Regions from separate parts of the Pseudoalteromonas sp. 23_GOM-1509m genome, predicted to be linked through region 2. Evidence: predicted binding sites of a transcription regulator. Region 2 holds the regulator's gene; the other holds the start of a gene.
What was found. Region 2 encodes sigma-54, which starts transcription at its own class of promoters, with help from an activator protein. Its sites were predicted from a motif close to GTTGGCACGNNNNTNGNNT; they were not measured.
Positions count from the first base shown of each region.

Region 1: N523_RS0100425 (BON domain-containing protein) is a predicted target of sigma-54. The motif match lies at 2,715-2,733, and genes of this name have one in related genera.

Region 1 is NZ_JADO01000008.1:83,823-94,900, reverse strand. Features, by position in the region: gene N523_RS0100440 (methyl-accepting chemotaxis protein) at 1-1,272, opposite strand, end outside; tRNA gene N523_RS0100435 (tRNA-Ile) at 1,533-1,609, opposite strand; gene N523_RS19235 (YqaE/Pmp3 family membrane protein) at 1,887-2,045, opposite strand; gene N523_RS0100425 (BON domain-containing protein) at 2,110-2,679, opposite strand; gene N523_RS0100420 (LiaF domain-containing protein) at 2,993-3,658, shown strand; gene N523_RS0100415 (VOC family protein) at 3,705-4,121, opposite strand; gene suhB (inositol-1-monophosphatase) at 4,358-5,161, shown strand; gene N523_RS0100405 (GGDEF domain-containing protein) at 5,214-7,001, opposite strand; gene secF (protein translocase subunit SecF) at 7,134-8,081, opposite strand; gene secD (protein translocase subunit SecD) at 8,091-9,950, opposite strand; gene yajC (preprotein translocase subunit YajC) at 9,970-10,305, opposite strand; gene tgt (tRNA guanosine(34) transglycosylase Tgt) at 10,332-11,078, opposite strand, start outside.
Region 2 is NZ_JADO01000011.1:160,926-172,003, forward strand. Features, by position in the region: gene mgtE (magnesium transporter) at 1-1,138, opposite strand, end outside; gene N523_RS0105415 (HPr family phosphocarrier protein) at 1,278-1,550, opposite strand; gene rapZ (RNase adapter RapZ) at 1,570-2,412, opposite strand; gene ptsN (PTS IIA-like nitrogen regulatory protein PtsN) at 2,432-2,884, opposite strand; gene hpf (ribosome hibernation promoting factor) at 2,889-3,176, opposite strand; gene N523_RS0105435 (RNA polymerase factor sigma-54) at 3,203-4,702, opposite strand; gene lptB (LPS export ABC transporter ATP-binding protein) at 4,772-5,497, opposite strand; gene lptA (lipopolysaccharide transport periplasmic protein LptA) at 5,494-6,033, opposite strand; gene lptC (LPS export ABC transporter periplasmic protein LptC) at 6,023-6,577, opposite strand; gene kdsC (3-deoxy-manno-octulosonate-8-phosphatase KdsC) at 6,574-7,125, opposite strand; gene N523_RS0105460 (KpsF/GutQ family sugar-phosphate isomerase) at 7,126-8,097, opposite strand; gene N523_RS0105465 (calcium/sodium antiporter) at 8,101-9,069, opposite strand; gene N523_RS0105470 (ATP-binding cassette domain-containing protein) at 9,336-10,151, shown strand; gene mlaE (lipid asymmetry maintenance ABC transporter permease subunit MlaE) at 10,151-10,930, shown strand; gene mlaD (outer membrane lipid asymmetry maintenance protein MlaD) at 10,945-11,078, shown strand, end outside.

The DNA.
Region 1 (11,078 bases), on a different contig from region 2:
CACAAACTCAACCCCTTTGTGCGTCGTTTCTTCGGTTTTAGTAGCAATATCTGCTGCATTACTGGCACTACCAGAAATATCCTGAACCGTAACCTCCATCTCATTAACGGCTGCCGCCACCGTTTGCGTACTCGATGATTGCACTTCAGCTAAATTTGCCGCACCTTGCACTTGCTCAAGCACATCTTGGGAAATACCTTTAACATGAATTGCCGACTCAGAAACCTGTTTGAACATATAATGTAACTGCTCTAAAAACAGATTAAACTTAACCGCTAAGTCTGAAATTTCATTATTATCATCAGTAGGGAGTCGTGCCGTTAAATCACCATCTTTTTCCGTTAATGCATTCACCGCTGCAGTAATGTTTTCGATTGGCCTAAATATTTGCCCTACTAACACGCGTGCTAACGCTAAACCTACAAGCGCAATAATTACACCAAAAATGATATTAGTATTAATAGCACTATTAATTGCGCCATATAATTGCTCTTGGGGAATTTCAGCGACTAGATGCCAACCTAATGAATTTACTGGCGTACTTGAGACAACATAGTCATCACCATCAATTACTTTACTTTGAATTGCCCCATTTTTAATCGGCGCCAAGTCAACAGATTGCCCAATTTTAGTTTTATTACCATGCAACATAATCTCGCCACTACCAGAGACCAAATAAACAATGCCGCCCTCTCCTATTCTATATTCACTTATGAGATCCACCATAGAATCGAGCGAACGGCCTATTCCGGCAATTCCTTGTCGTTGCCCATCAAGCTCAATGGCATAATTAATAAATACCATCACCTCAGAGCTGCCTTTATCTATGTCGAGTGCTACTTCAAATAGTCTATCCGATGCTAAAAAAGCATCAAACCAAGTATCACTACTGTCTATTTGCCTAGAAATACCTTCATCGGTGTAATAATTGCGGGAGTTTTTAGAAATAATGTATGCGTTACTGGCTTGGTTTTTATTTTTTATATGTTTGAGGTAATCAATGAATTTACCTCGGCTTTGCGCATCTTCATTATTATTCATCCATTGTTGCACAAATAAGTTTTGCGCTATTTCTTTGCCAACAATAATAGGAGTCGATAACTCTAATTCGATTTGGCTTTTCACTTCACTAAGCGCTGTTGGTAAATCTACTTTGGCTAGTTTGTCTTCTGTATTTGAGCGAATACTATTTGAAAATATTAGAGTAGATATTGCTAAAGGAGCAACAACAGCCAAAATAAGGCTGAGGTATACTTTTCGTTTTAATAACATAGAGCACCTAAGGGGTAACAAAGCGGTATTTTATATACTGCACACAATTAACAGTAGCGACATTAAAGGTCATAAAATAAATATTTTTATAATAAAATCTCATAACACTTTAATAGTAGATTCAACTGTGTTTATTGCAATGTATTCAATAAAATTAATAAAAAAATCAGTGCGCTGATAAAAATACAATAGAAGTAATAGAAATGAAGTTTTATAAACTAGGAAGGTGAATTTCTATTTACTTGGAAAGCGTGTAAAAGTGGTGGCCCCTCCCAGACTCGAACTGGGGACCTAACGATTATGAGTCGTGTGCTCTAACCAACTGAGCTAAGGGGCCATCTTTGTATAACTGTAAGCAGTTAATTTTTGAAGCGTTTAGCCACAGAGCGACTAAAGCGGGTTGCAGTATAAAAAGTTTTTAGGGGCTTGTCACTAGCAAAAAGCTTTATTTTAACAATCAAGGGGCTAACTGCTCAAATAGTAGGCTTTGAGGTTTTGTTAGTGATGAGTTTTGTAAAACAAATCCATTTATTAATAGCAGCCTGAGTAACTAATAAACATACCTTTGGGAGCACTTAGCAACTCAGTATTAAATGTCCTGCTATGCTGCTACATTATTTTTTGGCAATAATGTAAATCGCATGAATTAATCCAGGGAAATAGCCGAGCAAAGTTAGCAAAATATTTAACCAAAAATGCATCCCTAGTCCTACCTGTAAAAACACACCCAGTGGTGGTAATAAAATAGAAAAAATAATTCTAATGATATCCATAATTTAATCCTTACAATGTTAGCAAAGCAAAAAGCCCAGCTGGGCTGGGCTTTAGTATAGTGTATTATTCTGCAATAACAGTTAATTCATCAACTACCTTGCGAACATCTTCAGCGTTTTTAGCAATTTCCATCGCTAATTGCTTTTCAGCATCAGACTCAACTGTACCTTTAAGAGTTACCACACCATTATCGGTATCAACATCAATGTCTGTACCACCTACTTCAGAATCAAATAAGTAACGTGTTGTGATCACTGTAGTGATTTTAGCATCGGTTAAATCACTTTCAGTGTCGTTACCCATCATTTCAGAATCATGCTTCTTCATGTCGGTGTTTTTTACCACAGTTAGACTGTTTTCAACGTCAGTTACACCATCTAGGCTTAGCACGAGTTCTTCAGCAAGCTCTTTATCTACTTCGCTGTTTACTTTACCTGTTAGCATTACCTTGCCGTTTTTTACGTCCGTGTTGATATCAAAGTTATTTAGATTGGTGTTCATAAGCAATACTGTTTCTGCTTTCCCATCAATCCAAGCATCTTTGCTTTCGTTTTCCCAACTGCTTGCCTGAGCGCCCATTGCGGTTGTTCCTAATACTAGGGCTGCAATCATAGACTTATTAAATGTTTTCATAATCGTTCTCCTTTTGATTAAAGACACTTAAGCTAATGCGAGCATCGGGCCAATATTTTTTAACCTTTAATTTCAATAGGTTAATTTAAAGTAGTAGATATTGGCTTAAACCTACTAAGTAAACATTTACAGACTATTGCGTAAAAGTTTCTCGAATAGCGAAACTTACTAAATAATTGTATATTTGGTTAATCTGTCGTTAATATAATAAAGAATCAAAAACCCAAAATTATAAACCACTGAATTTAAACAATTTAATATTTGGTATAAGGCTTGCTTTGAAATAACCAGCAACCATAAAAGGATAATTTAAATGTCTGTTAAAATTGAAGACCGCCCTATTGAGCAAGTTCGTGAGCAAGTGATTGATCAGCTCATTTATAACTACAGCCATGGTGTTATTTCTGTTGAAGCATTTGAAAGGCGCTTAGACGACGCCATGGCAGCGAGTGACAATAAAGCACTTATGGATCTCGTTGAAGATTTAACCTTAAATACTGACCAGCAATATAAGGCGCAAAAGCACTCTCAGTTTGCACCTAATTATAGCGCGCAGCATGAGACTGATGAAGAGCCACTTACATTAAGAAGCATTCTTGGTTCGAGTGAACGAAGCGGCCAATGGGTAGTTCCTCAAAACATTTATATAGAAAACTACATGGGGTCAATCAATCTTGATTTTACAGATGCGATTTTTACCCACCAACATGTCACTATTCACGTTAATTGTTATTTTGGCAGCGAAGAAATATATGTACCAGAGCACGTTAATGTAGTTTCTAAAATGTTTTGTATTTTAGGCAGTTTTGAAAATAAAACAGTGTCACTTAATAAGCGCCAAGGGCCAACGATTCACATTGAAGGAAAAACTGTTTTAGGCTCTGTGGAAGTTAAAGTTAAACGCACTATTAAAGAAAAATTTATTAGCTTTGCAAATGATCTAAAAACTCAGCTTGGCATACATGGTAAACATTATTAAATATGCTAAACATTGAATGAAGCCATAATCGTTGGCTTCATTCATATTATAAGTCGTTATTTCGCTCACTAGGTACATCACTCATGTACTCTACAAACTCAACTTCAAACCCTGCGGGATCAATATAATAAATGTTTTTTCTAAATGGATTTACAGCACCTTCTTTACTTATTGCAAAGCCCGCATGTTTTAGGCGCGCTATTACTGCATTTAAGTTATTGGTTACATAGGCAAAGTGTGCCAAACCAATTTGATGTCCTGATAGGTCGCGGTTTTTCCCTTCACCGTGATCGCTTATAGCAATATATTGCTCGTTATCACCAAAATGTACCCAGCGCCTTGCTTTACCATACCAGGTTCCTTCTCCCTCACTTCTAATTGACCAATAGGGAAACGCTGCTTGGTAAAACTTAAGCATGGCGTTTATGTCACTAACAACTAAATTTACGTGTTCTAATTTCATAACTTTCTTCCTGTTAATTGAATATAGAACATCATAAAACCTCAAGTTAACTTTAGGTAAAGCGCTAATTTACAAATTTATTGTCTGTTTTTATTCCGATAAATATATTGAAAGATCATGGCTGTACAAAAAACACTCACAAGTATTTAGGCTTTATGGTTTACTTTATGGCAAAAACCGCTAAAATACGCCGGCTTAAATATATAAACGTTCTTTTACAACCCAAAGGTAATACCATGCATCCAATGTTAAACATTGCGGTTCGCGCTGCGCGTAACGCAGGCAAGCTTATTCTTCGTGCAAGTGAAGACTTATCAAAAGTTGAAGTGCAACAAAAAGGCACTAATGATTTAGTTACGAACATTGATAAAGAAGCCGAAGCCGTAATTCGTGACACTATTTTACGTTCTTACCCTGATCACTGCATCGTTGGTGAAGAGTTAGGCGAACACAAAGGTAAGGATGCTGATTACCAATGGATTGTTGACCCACTTGATGGCACAACTAACTTCATCAAGGGTATCCCTCATTTCGCAGTATCTATTGCACTTAAAGTTAAAGGTCGTTTAGACCAAGCCGTAATTTACGATCCAATTCGTGGCGAACTTTTCACCGCTTCTCGTGGTCAAGGCGCACAGTTAAACAGCAAACGTTTACGTGTATCTAAAACGGTTGAACTTGCCGGTTCTGTTCTTGCAACAGGTTTCCCTTTCAAACAAAAACACCACTTAGATGCCTATTCTGAAGCGTTTAAAGCATTATTCGTACATACCGCTGATATTCGTCGTGCAGGCTCTGCAGCACTTGATATGGCATATGTTGCAGCGGGTCGTGTTGATGGTTTCTTTGAAATTGGTTTAAAACCGTGGGATACAGCAGCAGGCGAGCTATTAGTTAAAGAAGCTGGCGGCATGGTTGTTGATTTTGCTGGCGGTAATAACTACAACGTGAGCGGTAACGTTATTTGTGGTGCACCTAAGCTAACACAAGCGATTGTTCGTGAAATGCGCCCAGTATTATCTGAGTCGTTATTACGTTAATCGTAATACCGCACTTAAAAAAAAGGAGCCTAGGCTCCTTTTTTGCTTTTTGTTAGCCACTTTTTTTACTATTGGATAAACGCACAACAGCGGGTGCAGGCCTTCTTCGATTACAAATAAATAAGTAGCTGTGACGATAACGTTTTGCTTCTTTTTTAGCATCTGTGGCTAATGCCGCTACTTGATGGCTATTTTTACACTGCTGCAGATCCGGCTCAACTAAACCTATCGATAATGTAAGTAGAGGTACAAACTGCTTTTCGCCCTCTCGATTAGTTGCCCAATACCCTTTTCCAGCAATATGCTCTGGCGTAAAAAATACGCGTGACTGCAATTCAAATTGCGTGATAATGGTATTACAAACCTCCACCGCATCTTTTTTTTCAAACACCACCATAAAGTCATCGCCACCAATATGCCCGACAAAGTTAGCGCTGTGCGCACACGCTTTTACAGTCACATCGGCCAGAAGTTTTATCACGCTGTCCCCACTGGCATAACCATACAGATCGTTAAATTGTTTAAAATGATTTAAATCGATATAGGCTAGTGAAAATGGCTGTTTATGTTGCAGACGCTGCTCTATTACTTCACTAATTGCCACATTACCCGGTAACATGGTTAGAGAGTTAGCATGTTGGGCGTGGCGGATTTTTTCAGCGGTAATGTGCTTTAATATGTCCCTGAGCGGTGCCAAACCTAAATATTTATTATTACTTGTGATAACAATATGGCGACGAATATCAAAGTCTTGCTCTGTTATTTGCTGAGAGACAATATCAAGCATTTGATTTTCATCAACCACCAAAGGCTGTTTATCCATTAACTCAGTGACTTCACATTTATCATAAAGCGCATGCCCGTATGGCGCGGCAAACACTTCTGTTAGCTGATCTTTATGTAACAGCCCTATTGGCTGCTGATTGCTATTTAAAACGGGTAAGCTAATTATGCGCTTGTCTTGCTCAAAAAGCGCATGAGCCTCTTTACAACGCGTGTGACTGCTAATGGCAGGCTGAGCAACAGCAAGCACCCCGATAGCCATTGATTGTTCAAACTTTGACCCTGCTTGAGTCAATGTAAATGCTTGTAACTGCTTACAGTTATAGTCATAGCTTGGTTGTTGGCTGGGTCTTTCTAACAAAAATCCCTGAACATGACTTATGCCTATACTTTTAACTAAATCGAGTTCTTCAGTACGCTCAATTCCCTCTGCAATCACCGCTGTATTTGTTGCCCGTGCTAACACCACAATTGATTTTAGAAATTCTTTTTTAACTTCGCTTTGATCGCAATGATCAATAAAGTAACGATCAATTTTTACAATATCTGGGCATAACTGCGACCATTGCTTTAGACCGGAATAACCTGCACCAAGATCGTCAATAGCAATAGTGAAGCCTAGCTCTCGATAATGAGCAATGGTTTTTAACAGTAAAAAGCCATCATCTACTTTTTCTTGTTCGGTGACTTCAATCACCACACGATTAGCCGCAAGACCAAACTGTTCAATTAAATGTAAGGTTTCGCCTTTAGGGTGGCTCGGATCGAGTAGAATTTTTGGGCTGACATTTAAAAATAACTTCCCTTGTAGATTTAGTTTTACAAAGTTTTCTATGGCGCGAGAACGGCATAAAAGCTCAAGCTCTGAAATTAATTGATATTTATGAGCCGTTTCGAATAGCTTATTTGGCATCGCTAATGGGCTATTTTTAGGCCCACGGCTAAGCGCTTCATACCCATTAATAGATTGCTTAGTTATATCAAAAATAGGTTGAAACAAGGTTGTTATTGCCCCTTGTTGTAAAATTGATTCTAAGGCTTTACGTTGCTCAGTCACTACTAGCTCTGATCAAAATTAAATAAGAGTAATAAAATATCAAGCTCGTATGACAATTATATGTCTTACACGCTAAGCAATAAAAAACCGCTCACAAGGAGCGGTTTTTTAAAAAGGATAATTTAATCTCAATTAAGGCATTGAGTCTAAATCGGCACCTTCTTTTTCAATCACCTCTGGTATTAAATCTTCTTTACTTACGCCCATGGCAATAGCCACCGAGCTGGCAACGTAAACTGAAGAATAAGTACCAATAAATACACCAAATAATAGTGCGGTAGCAAAGCCATGAATAGTTTGGCCGCCCCATACAAAGAGTGCAATCAATACTAAAATAGTGGTAATTGATGTAACTAAAGTACGATTAAGTGTTTGCGTAAGTGACAGGTCAATAATTTCAATGGTGTCGTCAATACGTACTTTACGGAAGTTCTCACGGATACGGTCTGATACAACAATGGTATCGTTTAGTGAGTAACCTATCACGGCGAGTATTGCAGCCAAAATAGTTAGGTCAAACTCTAAACCAAGCACCGAGAATAAACCAATCGTAATGATTACATCGTGTAATAGTGCACCCACCGCACCTACAGCAAAGCGCCATTCAAAGCGAAATGCCACGTAAATTAAGATACATATAAGCGCAGTTAACATGGCAAGGCCACCCTGCTCTTTTAAGTCTTCACCTACGCTTGGGCCTACAAACTCAATACGGCGCATTACTACGCTATCATCAGCTTGTTTAAGGGCAGTAATTACTTGGTTACCAATTACTTCTGCTTTTACATCATCACCGCGAGGGGCTAAACGGACCAGTATTTCTTGGCTTGAGCCAAAAAGCTGTACCGATGCATCAGCAAAGTCGTTTTCAGCCAGTACATTACGTACTTTTTTCAGATCGGCAGGTTGTGAAAAACCTACCTCAACTGCTGTACCGCCGGTAAAATCTAAACCGAAATTTAAGCCTTTAACAAAAAGTGACGCCAGCGACGCTATGATTAATAACGTAGAAAAGCCCATTGCCACTTTTCGAAGAGACATGAAACGAAGGGTTTTTCCGCCCAATCTTAAAATTTGCATGTCTGCTCCTTAAATTGAAAGTTTATCAACACGTTTACCACCAATAAATAGGTTGATCACCGCACGGGTACCTACAATTGCTGTAAACATAGAGGTTAAAATACCAATTGCTAGGGTTACCGCAAAGCCTGCAACAGGACCGGTACCAACAGCAAACAAGATAATCGCCGCAATTAATGTGGTGATATTGGCATCAAAAATAGTACTAAAGGCACTATCGTAACCAAAATGAACCGCTTGTTGAGGGCTGCGGCCATCAGCGAGCTCTTCACGAATACGCTCAAATATAAGTACGTTCGCATCAACAGCCATACCCACGGTTAGTACAATACCTGCGATACCCGGCAGGGTAAGCGTTGCACCTGGAATTAACGACATTACACCAATAATAAGTACTAAGTTGGCAGCCAGTGCGATATTCGCAACAAGACCAAAACCTTTGTAGTAAATAAGCATAAAGGCCAGTACAAACGCAAAACCTAAGGCTACAGCGGTCATACCTGCTTCAATGTTTTCTTGACCTAGGCTTGGCCCAACCGTACGTTCTTCTACTATTTGAATAGGCGCAACCAGTGCACCCGCGCGAAGTAGTAAACTTAAGTTATGTGCTTCAGCGGGGTTATCAATACCGGTAATACGGAATGAACGGTCAAGACGCGCTTGAATGGTTGCTACGTTAATCACTTCTTCCACTTTAATCGGTGGAAGTGCTTTACCTTCGCTATCTTTTTTACCCGATGGCTTGTACTCAATAAACACGGTAGCCATACGTTTACCAATAGCACGTTTGGTGAAGGCATTCATTTTTGCCCCACCTTTACTATCGAGTTTAATGCTTACTTGTGGACGCTGGTACTCATCTGCACCTGACTGCGCGCCAGTAATATGGCTGCCTTCAAGAATGATGCGCTTTTTTAGTACCACAGGATAACCATCACGGCTCATGATCATTTCAGTACCCGGTGGGATACGACCTTGAGCAGCGGCGCTTATGTCAGCATTTTCGTCAACTTCACGAAACTCAAGCGTGGCCGTAGCACCTAAAATTTCTTTAGCGCGAGCTGTATCTTGAATCCCTGGTAATTGCACAATAATACGTTCAGCACCTTGGCGCTGTACGTTTGGCTCTGCAACGCCAATTTGGTTGATACGGTTACGAATAATCGTTTCGTTTTGCTTGATGGCATAGTCACGAATTTCTTTTAGCTTTAGCTCACTCATAGTGGCAAAGAATGCGTTATCATTACTGCTATCATCAATGTAAACGTTTAATGGGTAACGGCTTTCTAAAAAGCGCTCTGCGGCTTCTTTATCTTCTTCGTTACGCATTTCTACACGCATACGCTCTGAGCCTGCTACGCGGCGCACACTTCGATAACGTAGTTTTTCTTCGCGCAGATCGCTACGAAAATCTTGCTCCATTTGCTCAAGCTGATTATCAACCGCAGTGACCATGTCGATTTCCATGGTGAAATGTACACCACCACTTAAATCTAGGCCTAACTTCATTGGGTTACCGCCAAGCGACTTTAACCAAGCCGGTTGTGCAGGAGCCATATTAATAGCTGAGATATAATCGTCACTAAGCGAGTTACGCAATAAGTCTTGCGCTTTTAGTTGGTCTTCAACGTTTTTAAAACGAACAAGAATTTGCCCGTCTTCGAGTTTCGTCGATTTAGCGCTGACGTTATCTTTTTTGAGGATTGCGTTTACTTTGTCTACAACACTGAGGTCAACATCGGTGCCTTTAGCGCCAGAAACTTGTATGGCCGGATCGCGGCCATACAAGTTTGGTGAAGCATATAAAAGGCCAATGGCTAACACAGCTAAAACAAGTAAATACTTCCAAATTGGAAACTTGTTTAACACGGGGCCGTCCTTATTATTTTTATAGCGACTTCATTGTGCCTTTAGGCAGTACAGCAGATACTGCTGATTTTTGTACAGTTACTTCTGCTTGCTCATTTAATGAGATCACGATGAAGTCTTTATCTTCAGCAATTTTTACGATTTTACCCACTAAACCACCTTGGGTTAGCACTTCATCGCCTTTTGCCATCGCGCTCATTAAGCTTTTATGCTCTTTTACGCGCTTTGCTTGCGGGCGGTAAATTAAAAAGTAAAAAACCAAACCAAAAATCGCTAACATAATTAGCATTTCCATACCGCCGCCTGCTGCAGGTGCGCCAGCGCTTGCATGTGCGTTTGAAATAAATAAACTCATAATACTTCCTCTTTAATTTTTAAATTTTAATTTGTTGTATCAGCTAGCTCTGGCACTTCTTGGCCTCGGCGAGCGTAAAAATCGTGTACAAATGTCTCTAGTTGACCTTCGCTAATAGCATTACGCAAACCTTCCATAACACGTTGATAGTATCGTAAGTTATGGATAGTGTTTAGTCGTGCGCCAAGAATTTCGTTACATTTGTCTAAATGATGCAAATAAGCACGCGAATAATTCTTACAGGTATGGCAATCACACTCTGGATCAAGTGGGCCAGTATCTGTTTTATGCACTGCGTTACGGATTTTTATGATGCCAGTTGTAATAAATAAGTGACCGTTACGTGCATTGCGCGTTGGCATTACACAGTCAAACATATCTATACCACGGCGAACCGACTCAACTAGGTCTTCAGGCTTGCCAACACCCATTAGGTAACGCGGTTTGTTTTCTGGCATTTTATAAGCACAATGATCAAGAATATTAATCATTTCATGTTTAGGCTCACCCACCGATAAACCACCGAGTGCATAACCATCAAAACCAATCTCTTCAAGGCCAGCTTGTGATTGTGCACGAAGCTCAGGATACATACCGCCTTGAATAATACCAAACAATGCTGAAGGGTTGTCGCCATGCCCTTCTTTTGAACGCTTAGCCCAACGAAGAGAAAGCTCCATAGAGTCTTTGGCTTCTTTTTCTGTGGCAGGGTACGGCGTACATTCGTCAAATATCATCACGATATCTGAGCCAAGATCACGCTGCACTTCCAT
Region 2 (11,078 bases):
CACCGGCAATTAGGATAGACCAAACCATACCGTTAATCGCACCGATAGCGAGTTCTTTTAATAATAAAAAACGTTGGTTAGTTTGGTTGATATGGCCCACCGCGATACCGCGAATAACCAAAGTTAAGGTTTGGCTGCCTGCAACCCCACCCATTGACGGGACAATGCCATTGAGCACAGCAAGAATTGGTAATATAGCTAAGGTGTTTTCAAAAAAGCTCGCCACAATTGCAGCTAGCAATGCAGTTAGTAAGTTTACACCCAGCCAAATTGAGCGCTTTTTAGAGCTTTTCAACACAGGTGCAAAGGTATCTTCTTCATCATCTAAACCCGCTAAACCCAGTAAACTGTGCTCAGCGTCTTCACGAATAACATCAACGATATCATCAATGGTGATCCGCCCAAGCAAGTGTGCGTTGTCATCAACAACCGGTGCCGATATCCAATTATGACGCTCAAACAATTGTGCAACTTCGCTCTCATCCATTGAAATAGGAATAGACTCACAGTCTTCATCCATTAAATCATGAACAATTTTTTCAGGGGGGTTGGTTAATAAAGTACTCAGCGATAGGGCGCCTAAAAAGCAGTTATTTTCATCAACCACATATAAGTCATCTGTACCCTCAGGTAATTCGCCGCGTAAGCGAATATAACGCAGTACCACATCTAGAGTCACATCGGGGCGAATAGTAACGGTATCTATATTCATCAATGCGCCAGCAGAGCGCTCTTGATACGATAAAGCCTGCGTTGCACGTTCTCTATCTTGAATATCCATAGCGCTAACAACGTCTTTATAAACAGTGTCAGGTAGGCTACGTAGTACTTCCCCTAAGTCATCATGACCCATGTCTTCGGTTGCAGCAGCAATGTGCTCGGGTGCCATTTGCGCAATAATGCCCAAACGTACATCTTCAGAAAGCTCTTCAAGCACATCACCTTGTACATCAGGATCAACAAGCTGCCAGAGCATACGGCGAATTTTATGCGGGGATGATTCTAAAAGAAGTGCGGTATCACAAGGCGCCGTTTTTGCCAGCATGCGTCTAACTTGAACAAATTGACCACTATTTAGTGACTTAGTCACCTGTTTTAGTTGTTGTAGTGGAATATCTTGTTCTAAAGCTTCAGGCATTGGCGTCCTTAATTAAATTGTATTACATGCTGGAAGGGTATAAATGCTATTCAATTTTAGTTTATCTTACTTTATGTGAGCAAACTACCTCAACCACTATTAACCTAAGCTTAGGATGATGAGTTAATAATGAACTTTTTTATTCTTGCTCATTAAATCGTTGGTCGATGAGCTCACCTATTGCGCTAAGTGCAGGCTCAGCGTCGGGGCCTTCGCATACCACCTTAACTTCTTTGCCTTGGCTGCTTTCGAGTAACATAAGTGCCAGCACGCTATCGCCAGCGGCTTGTTTGTCATCTTGAAATAAAGTGATTGTGGCATCAAATTGCACAGAAAGCTGAGCTAATACTGTCGCCGCTCTAGCGTGTAATCCTAATTTGTTTTTTATTAAAAATGTATTTTCTAAGCGCATTGCATGTTCTCACTCGGTATTATTCTTGTTCTCGGTGGCGAATTTTTACATTAGGATGGCTCATTGCAAAGCTTTCGCCAATGGTTTGCGCTAAATAAACAGAGCGGTGTTGCCCACCGGTACAGCCAATTGCAATGGTTAAGTAGCTGCGGTTATTTCGTTCTAAATGCGGCAGCCATGTTTGCACAAATGTTTGAATTTGCCATGTAAATTTTTGCACTATACTGTGACTTGCTAGGTAGTCTTTTACTGGTTGGTCCAGCCCTGTAAGTGGCTTAAGTTCAGGCTCCCAATGCGGGTTTGGTAAAAATCGGGCATCGAATACGTAATCTGCTTCTTTAGGGATGCCGTGTTTAAAACCAAATGACTCAAAGGTAATGATCAGTTGTTTATCTTTTTTTCCGAGTATTTTTTCACGAATAGACTCAGCAAGCTGATGCACACTTAAATCCGTGGTATCAATCATATAATCAGCACGGTTAATCAATACATCAAGTAGTTGTTTTTCTTTTTTTATGGCTAAATCAAGCGGCAAAGAATCAATAGATAAAGGGTGGAGACGTCGCGTTTCTGAAAAACGTTTTATTAATGTTTGATCGTCACTGTCTAAATAAAATACCGTTGGTTTAGTAAAACCAGGTAAATATTCAATGATTTCATTAAACTGCTGTTGCTCTTTAGGTAGGTTACGTACATCAACACTCACGGCAATTTTATTATAACTGTCGGAAACACTGCGCACTAATGATGGTAATAAATTAAGAGGAATATTGTCTACACAATAATAACCTAAGTCTTCCACAACGCGTAACGCCACAGATTTACCTGAGCCTGAACGACCGCTTATAATTATTAATTCCATTTATCACCTTTCTTTATTACTACGATTGACTGACGATAACCTGATACAGTTCGCTATCCGATTTGGCGGCGCGTAACTGTTTACAAAATTCTTTATCATTGAGCTTATCAGCAATCGTGGCTAGCGTCTTCAAATGCTGCTGATTATCGCCATCGGGAACAATTAACGCGACAAAAATGTCAACCGGCCGGTTATCAATCGCATCAAAATTAATAGCTGTTTCGCTCACTAAAATCAAAGCAAGGGGCTCTTGAGCTCCACTCATGCGACCATGTGGAATAGCAATGCCTCGGCCAATGCCTGTACTTCCAAGCTTTTCTCTTGCAGTTAATGCATTAAGAATATCTTGTTGTGTTAAATAGGGCAGCTTATTGTGAGCCAATTCACTGATAAATTCTAAAATTCTTTTTTTACTATTAAAAAGGACCGCAGCTTTACTGCAGTCCTGACAGATAAGTGAGCTTAGTTTCATAGTGTTAGTGTCGAGCAAGTTTCTCTTTGTGTTTAATTACTTGACGATCTAGCTTGTCAATGAGCGAGTCTATAGCGGCATACATATCTTGATGCTCAGTAGAGGCAAAAATCTCAGCGCCACTAACATGAACGGTTGCTTCAGCTTTTTGGTTTAGTTTTTCTACATCGAGAATAACGTGCACATTCGTTATGTGATCAGTGTGCCTCTGTAACTTCGAAAATTTACTATTTACGTAGTCTCTAAGCGAGTCGGTAATATCTACATGGCGACCAGTTAAATTCAGTTGCATAAACATTTTCCTCTTTGTTGTACGCCTTAAATCAAACTTTTACGTTGATTAGACGGGGGAATAGCTAGAGATTCGCGATATTTTGCAATGGTTCTCCTCGCTACTTTAATTCCTTGCTCTGCCAATATATCTGCAATTTTACTATCACTCAATGGTTTAGCTGAGTTTTCTGCAGCGATTAATTTTTTAATTAATGCACGTATTGCTGTTGATGAACATTCGCCACCATTTTCAGTACTTACATGGCTTGAAAAGAAATATTTAAGCTCAAAAATGCCACGTGGTGTATGCATGTATTTTTGCGTAGTAACACGCGATATAGTCGACTCATGCATTTCCACCATTTCAGCCACATCGTTAAGCACCATAGGCTTCATAGCCTCAGGACCGTGTTCAAAAAAGGCCTGTTGCTGCTGCACAATACAGTTGGTTACTTTAAGTAGCGTGTCATTCCTACTTTCTAAGCTTTTTATAAACCATTTAGCCTCTTGTAAGTGCGAGCGAATAAACTGGCTATCACCACTTGATTTAACCGTACGCGACATAGCTGCATATTGGCTATTTACTCTGATCTTAGGCATGCTATCTGGGTTTAATTCAACTACCCAACGACCTTTAACTTTCTTAACCGACACATCAGGAATAACGTATTCAGACTCTTCTCTAACAATAGTGTCTGCCGGTTTTGGGCTGAGCGTATGAATCAACGTCATGATTTCTTTAAGCTCATCTTCTTTAAGCTTTGTTTTTTTCATTAACGTGCGATAGTCACGTGCAGCAAGTAAATCAATATGATCGGTTAAGATCATTTTTGTTTCGTTTAAAAAAGGTGTGTCTTTATCAAATTGATTTAGCTGAATACACAAGCACTCTTGTAAACTACGCGCGGCTATTCCCACTGGATCAAATAGTTGAATACGCTTTAGTACCGCTTCTATTTCGTCAAGTTCAACTTCATCTTCGCCGTCGTTTTCTTGGTTAAAGCTTTCTAATATTTCTTCACAGCTAAGGGTTAGAATCCCTGAATCGTCCACAGCTTCTACAATTGCAATAGCTATCGCTTCATCGGTAGGACTAAACGGCGTCAGTTGAAGTTGCCACATTAAATACTCATGCAGCGTTTCAGTCGAAGAGCCTTGATAAATAGATTCATCTTCTGGCATTGGGCCCGATGAAGAGGCAGGCGCAGCGCTCATATATTCATCCCAAGTAACATCCATAGCCATATCATCGCTAATGGTGTCTTTGGTCATTGCTTCGCCGCTATCTTGCTCATACTCGCTAGGTTTATCGTCAGCTGAGGCACTTAGCGTTAAGTCATCGTTATCGGCTTTTTGTTCGTTTTTACCTGCAGTGTCTTCGCTGTAATCGTGTTCTTCAACTTCAAGCAAGGGGTTGCTATCGAGCGCTTCTTGAATTTCTTGCTGGAGATCCAATGTACTGAGTTGCAATAAGCGAATTGCTTGTTGCAACTGTGGAGTCATTGTAAGTTGCTGGCCCATGCGCAGCTGTAATGATTGCCTCATGTATCTCTAACAATCCTTTTAAATTAGTATAATTAATCTTAGCAGATGCTTAGTGTAATAACACACATATTAGAGCTTGAACTGCTCGCCTAAATAAACATCGCGTACTGTTTTATCGTTTAATACATATTCTGGAGTGCCTGATGCAATTAACTCCCCATGAGAAACTATGTAGGCTTTTTCACAAACATCAAGAGTTTCGCGTACGTTGTGATCTGTGATAAGTACGCCAATTCCTCGGTTTTTAAGATGCTCTATAATCTTTTTAATATCTAATACTGAGATAGGATCAACCCCCGCAAAGGGTTCGTCTAAAAGGATAAATTTAGGGTTTGCTGCTAACGCGCGAGCAATTTCAACGCGGCGACGTTCACCACCTGATAAAGCCATACCTTGACTATCGCGGATATGCTGAATGCTAAATTCATCAAGTAAATTATTTAAGGTATCTTCGCGTTGTTGTTTATTTAATTCTTTACGTGTTTCTAAGATAGCCATTAAGTTTTGATAAACAGTCAGCTTTCTAAAAATAGACGACTCTTGCGGTAAATAACCAATCCCTAAACGCGCTCGGCTGTGCATCGGTAATAAAGTAATATCTTTATCATCAATTGATATTTTGCCTTTATCGCTAGGCACAAGGCCTACAATCATATAAAAAGTGGTGGTTTTACCTGCACCATTAGGGCCAAGTAACCCCACAATACTGCCAGCTTCAACCTCTAGGCCAACGTTTTTTACAACTTCACGACCTTTGTAGCTTTTAGCTAATAGCTCTGCTTTTAATGTGCTCATGGTTGGCCTTTATCATCTTCTTTTTTATTTTCAACAGGGACTAAAATAGTGTGTACACGGTCTGTTGAGTTTTCGTCTTTTTCTGCGCTAATTAACTGCTGCTCGATATCGTAAGTGATACTTTTAGCTGTTATTTTTTGACCTGCTTGAGCAATGCTTGCATCGCCGATTAAGGTTAAAAAACGCAGCGACACATCGTAACGCACTTCATTAGCACTGGCGCTCATTATAGTGCCATCAGCTTGTGTTTCTTCAAAATATGCAGGGCTGCCTGTGGCAATTAATAACTGTTTGTTATCGCCTAGATCATCGCGTTTATGCACTTCTAAACGGTCAGCTGTGATACGGCGATTACCATGAATAATTTCAACATTTTTCTCAAAAATGCCTACGTTTTCTTTTAATTGACCTTCTTGCTTATCTGCACTAATTGAAATTTGATTAGCAGCGGGGGCTTCAGCAGGTTCAGCGCCATTACTGTTAAAAGCAATTAATAGTGAGGGAACAATTAAAATTTTAAATAGGTTATTGGTCATAATATAGGGTTCGCGTATGGTTAATAAGTTTAATCACCTCGGTTTTTAAATCGGCCTCAAGGCCTTTACCTGTGATTTTTAAATTAGGTCCTGTAATAACGACAGGCTGCTGTGATTGCATGGTTAATAGTTTTATATCAACATTGATGGTCTGGGCGGTGATCGTATCGATCATGGCGTTATCTACTAAGTTTTGAGCGGTTACATTACCCTCTAACACCAGTTGACGGTCGTCGTAGAGGGTGGCTTCATCGGCGTTAATACGCCATGTTTGCTGCTCGTTGTATAAAGTGAATATAGGCTTTTCAAAAAAGGTAAAACCGAGTTGTTGATACAACTCCATTTTTACCGCAGTTACCTTATGGCTCACTTTACCTTGTTCATTATAAGCCGTTTGTTTTAGCTCAATAGCGGTATAATCAGGCTTAGCAATAACTTGTGTTTCTTCGCTTGCAGTAATATCAACCTTAGTAAAATAAGGATACCAGAGCCAAACCATACAGCTTATGAATAAAACGCTCAGTATAATGCGCGCTACATTCATGAACTCGTTCCTTGGCTAGTTAGTGGCTTGTTATTTTCGAGCATAAGTAAGTCTGTCAGCTCTCTTACCGCACCAAAACCGCCGGGCAGTTGGGTTACATAATGTGATAAACGTTTAATAAGTGGATGAGCATCGTTTACGGCAACCGCAAAACCGACTTGCTCCATTACTGGCATGTCTGGGCTATCATCACCTATATAAGCAATTTGCTCATCGCTAAGCGCTAATTTTTGTTTTAATTCTTGATAGGCTATGAGTTTGTCTTCTTGGCCTTGATATATATGTTGTACGGTTAAACTGCTCATACGTTGCTGCACTATATGAGAATGGCGCCCGGTGATCACGGCGACTTCAAAACCGCTGTTAATCAGGGCTTTGATACCAAATCCGTCTTTGGTGTTAAATGCTTTGAGTTCTTCACCTTGGTTTCCAAGGTAAATACGGCCATCAGAAAATACACCATCAATATCACAAATTAATAGCTTTACTTTTTTTGCGCGCGCCTTTGCATCATCACTTAGCGGTTGATAGAGATCTTCAAATTGCATTTATAGCACTCCCGCTTTAAGTAAGTCTTGCATATTTAGTGCGCCAATCGGTTGATTATGCTCATTAATTACAATTAAACCATTAATACGTTTTTGTTCCATAATATTTAACGCTTCAGCCGCGAGCATCTCTTGGGTGGCTGTAGTACACGACTTGGTCATCACAACATTAATTTCAGTGCTATGAATGTCAATACGTTGCTCTAAAATACGGCGTAAATCGCCATCGGTAAACAGGCCTGATAATTGCTGGTCACTATCAACAATAGCGGTCATGCCGAGTCCTTTGGCCGACATTTCAATTAAGGCATCTTTAATCGTTTGCGTCTCGTTAATGATAGGCGTATCAGCACCACTGTGCATAACATCTTTAAGAGTTAAGAGTAATCGCTTGCCTAAGCTACCACCAGGGTGCGATAGTGCAAAATCATCAGCAGTAAAGCCGCGTGCTTCTAATAATGCCACCGCCATGGCATCACCCATAGCGAGTGTGGCAGTGGTACTTGCAGTAGGTGCTAAGCCCAATGAGCAGGCTTCTTGTTCAACTTTAATACACACATGCACATTTGCCAATGTTGCCATGGTTGAGCCTTGGTTGCCTGTCATGGCAATCATTTTGGCACCAATGCGCTTTAATACTGGAATAATATTAAGTACTTCGCTGGTTTCACCAGAGTTTGAAATGAGGATAACCACATCATTTGCTGTGATCATTCCTAAATCACCATGGCTTGCTTCACCCGGGTGAACAAAAAATGCGGGGCTGCCGGTACTGGCAAGAGTGGCGGCTATTTTGTTACCAATATGGCCTGATTTACCCATGCCAATAACAATAATACGACCTGAGCAGTCATACATTAATTGACAGGCTTGGTTAAAGCTTTCATTAACGTATTGTGTAATATCGCTGAGTGCTTGGCGTTCAATCTCTAGAACACGTAACCCTTGTTGAATAAAGTTTAGCGTTGCCATGGGCTATCCTACTTGACTAAAAATATAACCTTGGTAAATCATAAATGCGACGATGAGCAAGCCACCTTCTATTCTATTGATACGTCTTTGACCTCTAAAGTTCAATGACATAGCAATTAGCGCCAAGGTTGCGCCAATCATAATAATAACATCACGGTTAGCTACCGAAGTATCGATAACCGATGGATTAATTAATCCTGCCAGCGGTAATACCGCTAAAATATTAAAAATATTCGAACCAACTATGTTACCCAGCGCTAAGTCATCTTCATTTTTAAGTACACCTGCAATTGAAGCTGCAAGTTCAGGTAAGCTGGTGCCTATAGCAATAATGGTCAAACCAATCACTAAGTCACTTAAGCCAAAATATTTTGCGATATCAACGGCTGAGCCAACTAAAAAGTGTGAACTAACCGGCAGTAAAATCATACCCACTACCAGCCAAAAAACAGCTTTTTTGGTTGGTACATTGTCAGGTACTTCGTCACAGGCTTCGCTCACAAACGGATCGTCTTGGTTTTTAGCTCGCAGTGAGACAAAAATAAGTCCGCCAATAAAAACAACAAAGCCAAATAATAAGGCTGCACCTTCAAAAAATGAAAAATAGTTATCTGAAAAAATATACCAAGTTGCAATGGAGACCAGCAGTACCAGTGGAATTTCACGTTTTAACGTACTTGAAGATACTGATAAGGGTCTTAAAAGGGCGGTAATACCTAAAACTAATAAGATGTTAGTGATGTTTGAACCAACTGCATTACCCACGGCAGTATCGGTTTTATTTGCCAAAGCTGCTGAAGCCGATACCATCATTTCAGGCGCTGAAGAGCCCATAGCTACCACGGTTAAACCTACAATTAGCGTTGGCACGCCAAAGTTTTTAGCCAGTGCTGCTGCACCATAAACAAACCTGTCTGCACTCCATACGAGAGCCGCAAAACCAAGAATTAAAATGACAAACGAGGTAACCATTGTGATAAGCCAATTAATGTAAATTCAGATAGCGCGAATAGTAACAAAAGCCACCATAAAAGTATAAATAAAAGAATAAGGTGTAATACATTAGGCGGTTATTTTAAGTATTCTTTGGCGCTTTTTATATGAAATTTTAAGCCAAAGTTAAGGCTGCTTGAATCAATCTTATAACTGTTTTTGCGACACTATTACAAAATCTTACGAATTGTTTTTTCCATATTGGTTAAAAAACCCTTAAAATAGAAATATGAGAGAGTATTGTTATGGAGAGCGACTTGTCGCAATCAATAGTAGAAGTCAAGGATGTTACCTTTTCTAGAGGCGATAGGGTCATATACAAAAATATGAGCTTTGACGTACCTGAGGGTAAAATTACTGCCATTATGGGGCCAAGCGGAATTGGCAAAACCACGATGCTACGCCTAATAGGTGGCCAGCTTAAACCAGACTCCGGTGATATTTTATTTAAAAACGACAGCATTGTCGCTATGTCGCGTAAAGAACTCTACGCGGCACGTAAACGCATGAGTATGTTATTTCAAAGCGGTGCCTTATTTACTGATATGTCGGTGTTCGATAACATTGCATTCCCCATTCGAGAGCACACGCAACTCAGTGAAGATTTAATCCGTTTAGTGGTATTAATGAAACTACAAGCTGTTGGCTTACGTGGTGCTAAAGATTTAATGCCTTCAGAGTTATCTGGCGGTATGGCACGTCGTGCAGCTTTGGCTCGCTCTATAGCGCTTGATCCTGAACTTATTATGTATGATGAGCCTTTTGCAGGACAAGACCCTATTTCAATGGGGGTTTTAGTTAAGCTGATCAAATCTTTAAACGAAGTACTTGGCTTATCTTCTTTAATTGTCACGCACGATGTGACAGAAGTAATGAGTATTGCCGACCACGTTATTATTATTGCTGATCAAGGCGTTATTGGCAGTGGTACACCAGAGCAGATGCGAGAGCACGAATCACCACTTGTTCAACAGTTTTTAAAAGGGTTATCAGATGGTCCAGTGCCATTTCATTATCCAGCACAAACCTATGCAGATGAACTGTTAGGAGAGCAGCAGTAATGTTGGATTTACTACAAAAAATAGGCCACAAAACGCTGGGCCGATTTGCTGCACTGGGGCGTTCAACCCAAATGCTGGCAAGTGCGTTATGGCATGTACCCAATTTTAAAAAAGGCACACCTTTACTCGTGCGCCAATTATATATGGTTGGCTCACAGTCATTATTGATCATTGTTGTATCAGGATTGTTTATCGGCATGGTCTTAGCCCTGCAAGGCTATACTGTTTTAGTTGATTATGGCGCTGAAGACAGCCTAGGCCCTTTAGTGGCACTCAGTTTATTGCGTGAACTTGGGCCAGTAGTAACCGCATTATTATTTGCCGGTAGGGCAGGCAGTGCGTTAACCGCTGAAATTGGCTTAATGAAAGCCACCGAACAGTTATCATCGCTTGAGATGATGGCCATTGACCCGCTTAGACGAATTATAGCGCCGCGGTTTTGGGCTGGTTTGATTAGTATGCCAATGTTGGCACTTATTTTTTCTGCTGTAGCTATTATTGGTGCTCATTTAGTGGGGGTTGATTGGCTAGGCGTTGATACGGGAAGTTTCTGGTCAATTATGCAATCTCAGGTGTCGTTTGAAAAAGACATACTAAACGGTTTAATTAAAAGTATCGTATTTGCGATTGTTGTTACCTGGATTGCGCTTTACAAAGGGTATGACTGTGTTCCCACATCAGAGGGGATCAGCAAGGCAACAACAGAGACAGTGGTGCACTCATCACTAGCGGTATTAGGTTTTGACTTTATTTTGACAGCGGTAATGTTTACCAGCTAATAGGGTATTAAATAATGAATTCACGGAAATTAGAAATTTTAGTTGGTTTTTTTGTAGCATTGGGCATTTTGGCATTTTCAATGCTGGCGCTCAAAGTGGCTAATTCGGGTATTAGCGGCTCAGGTGAAACCTACACATTGAACGCCAA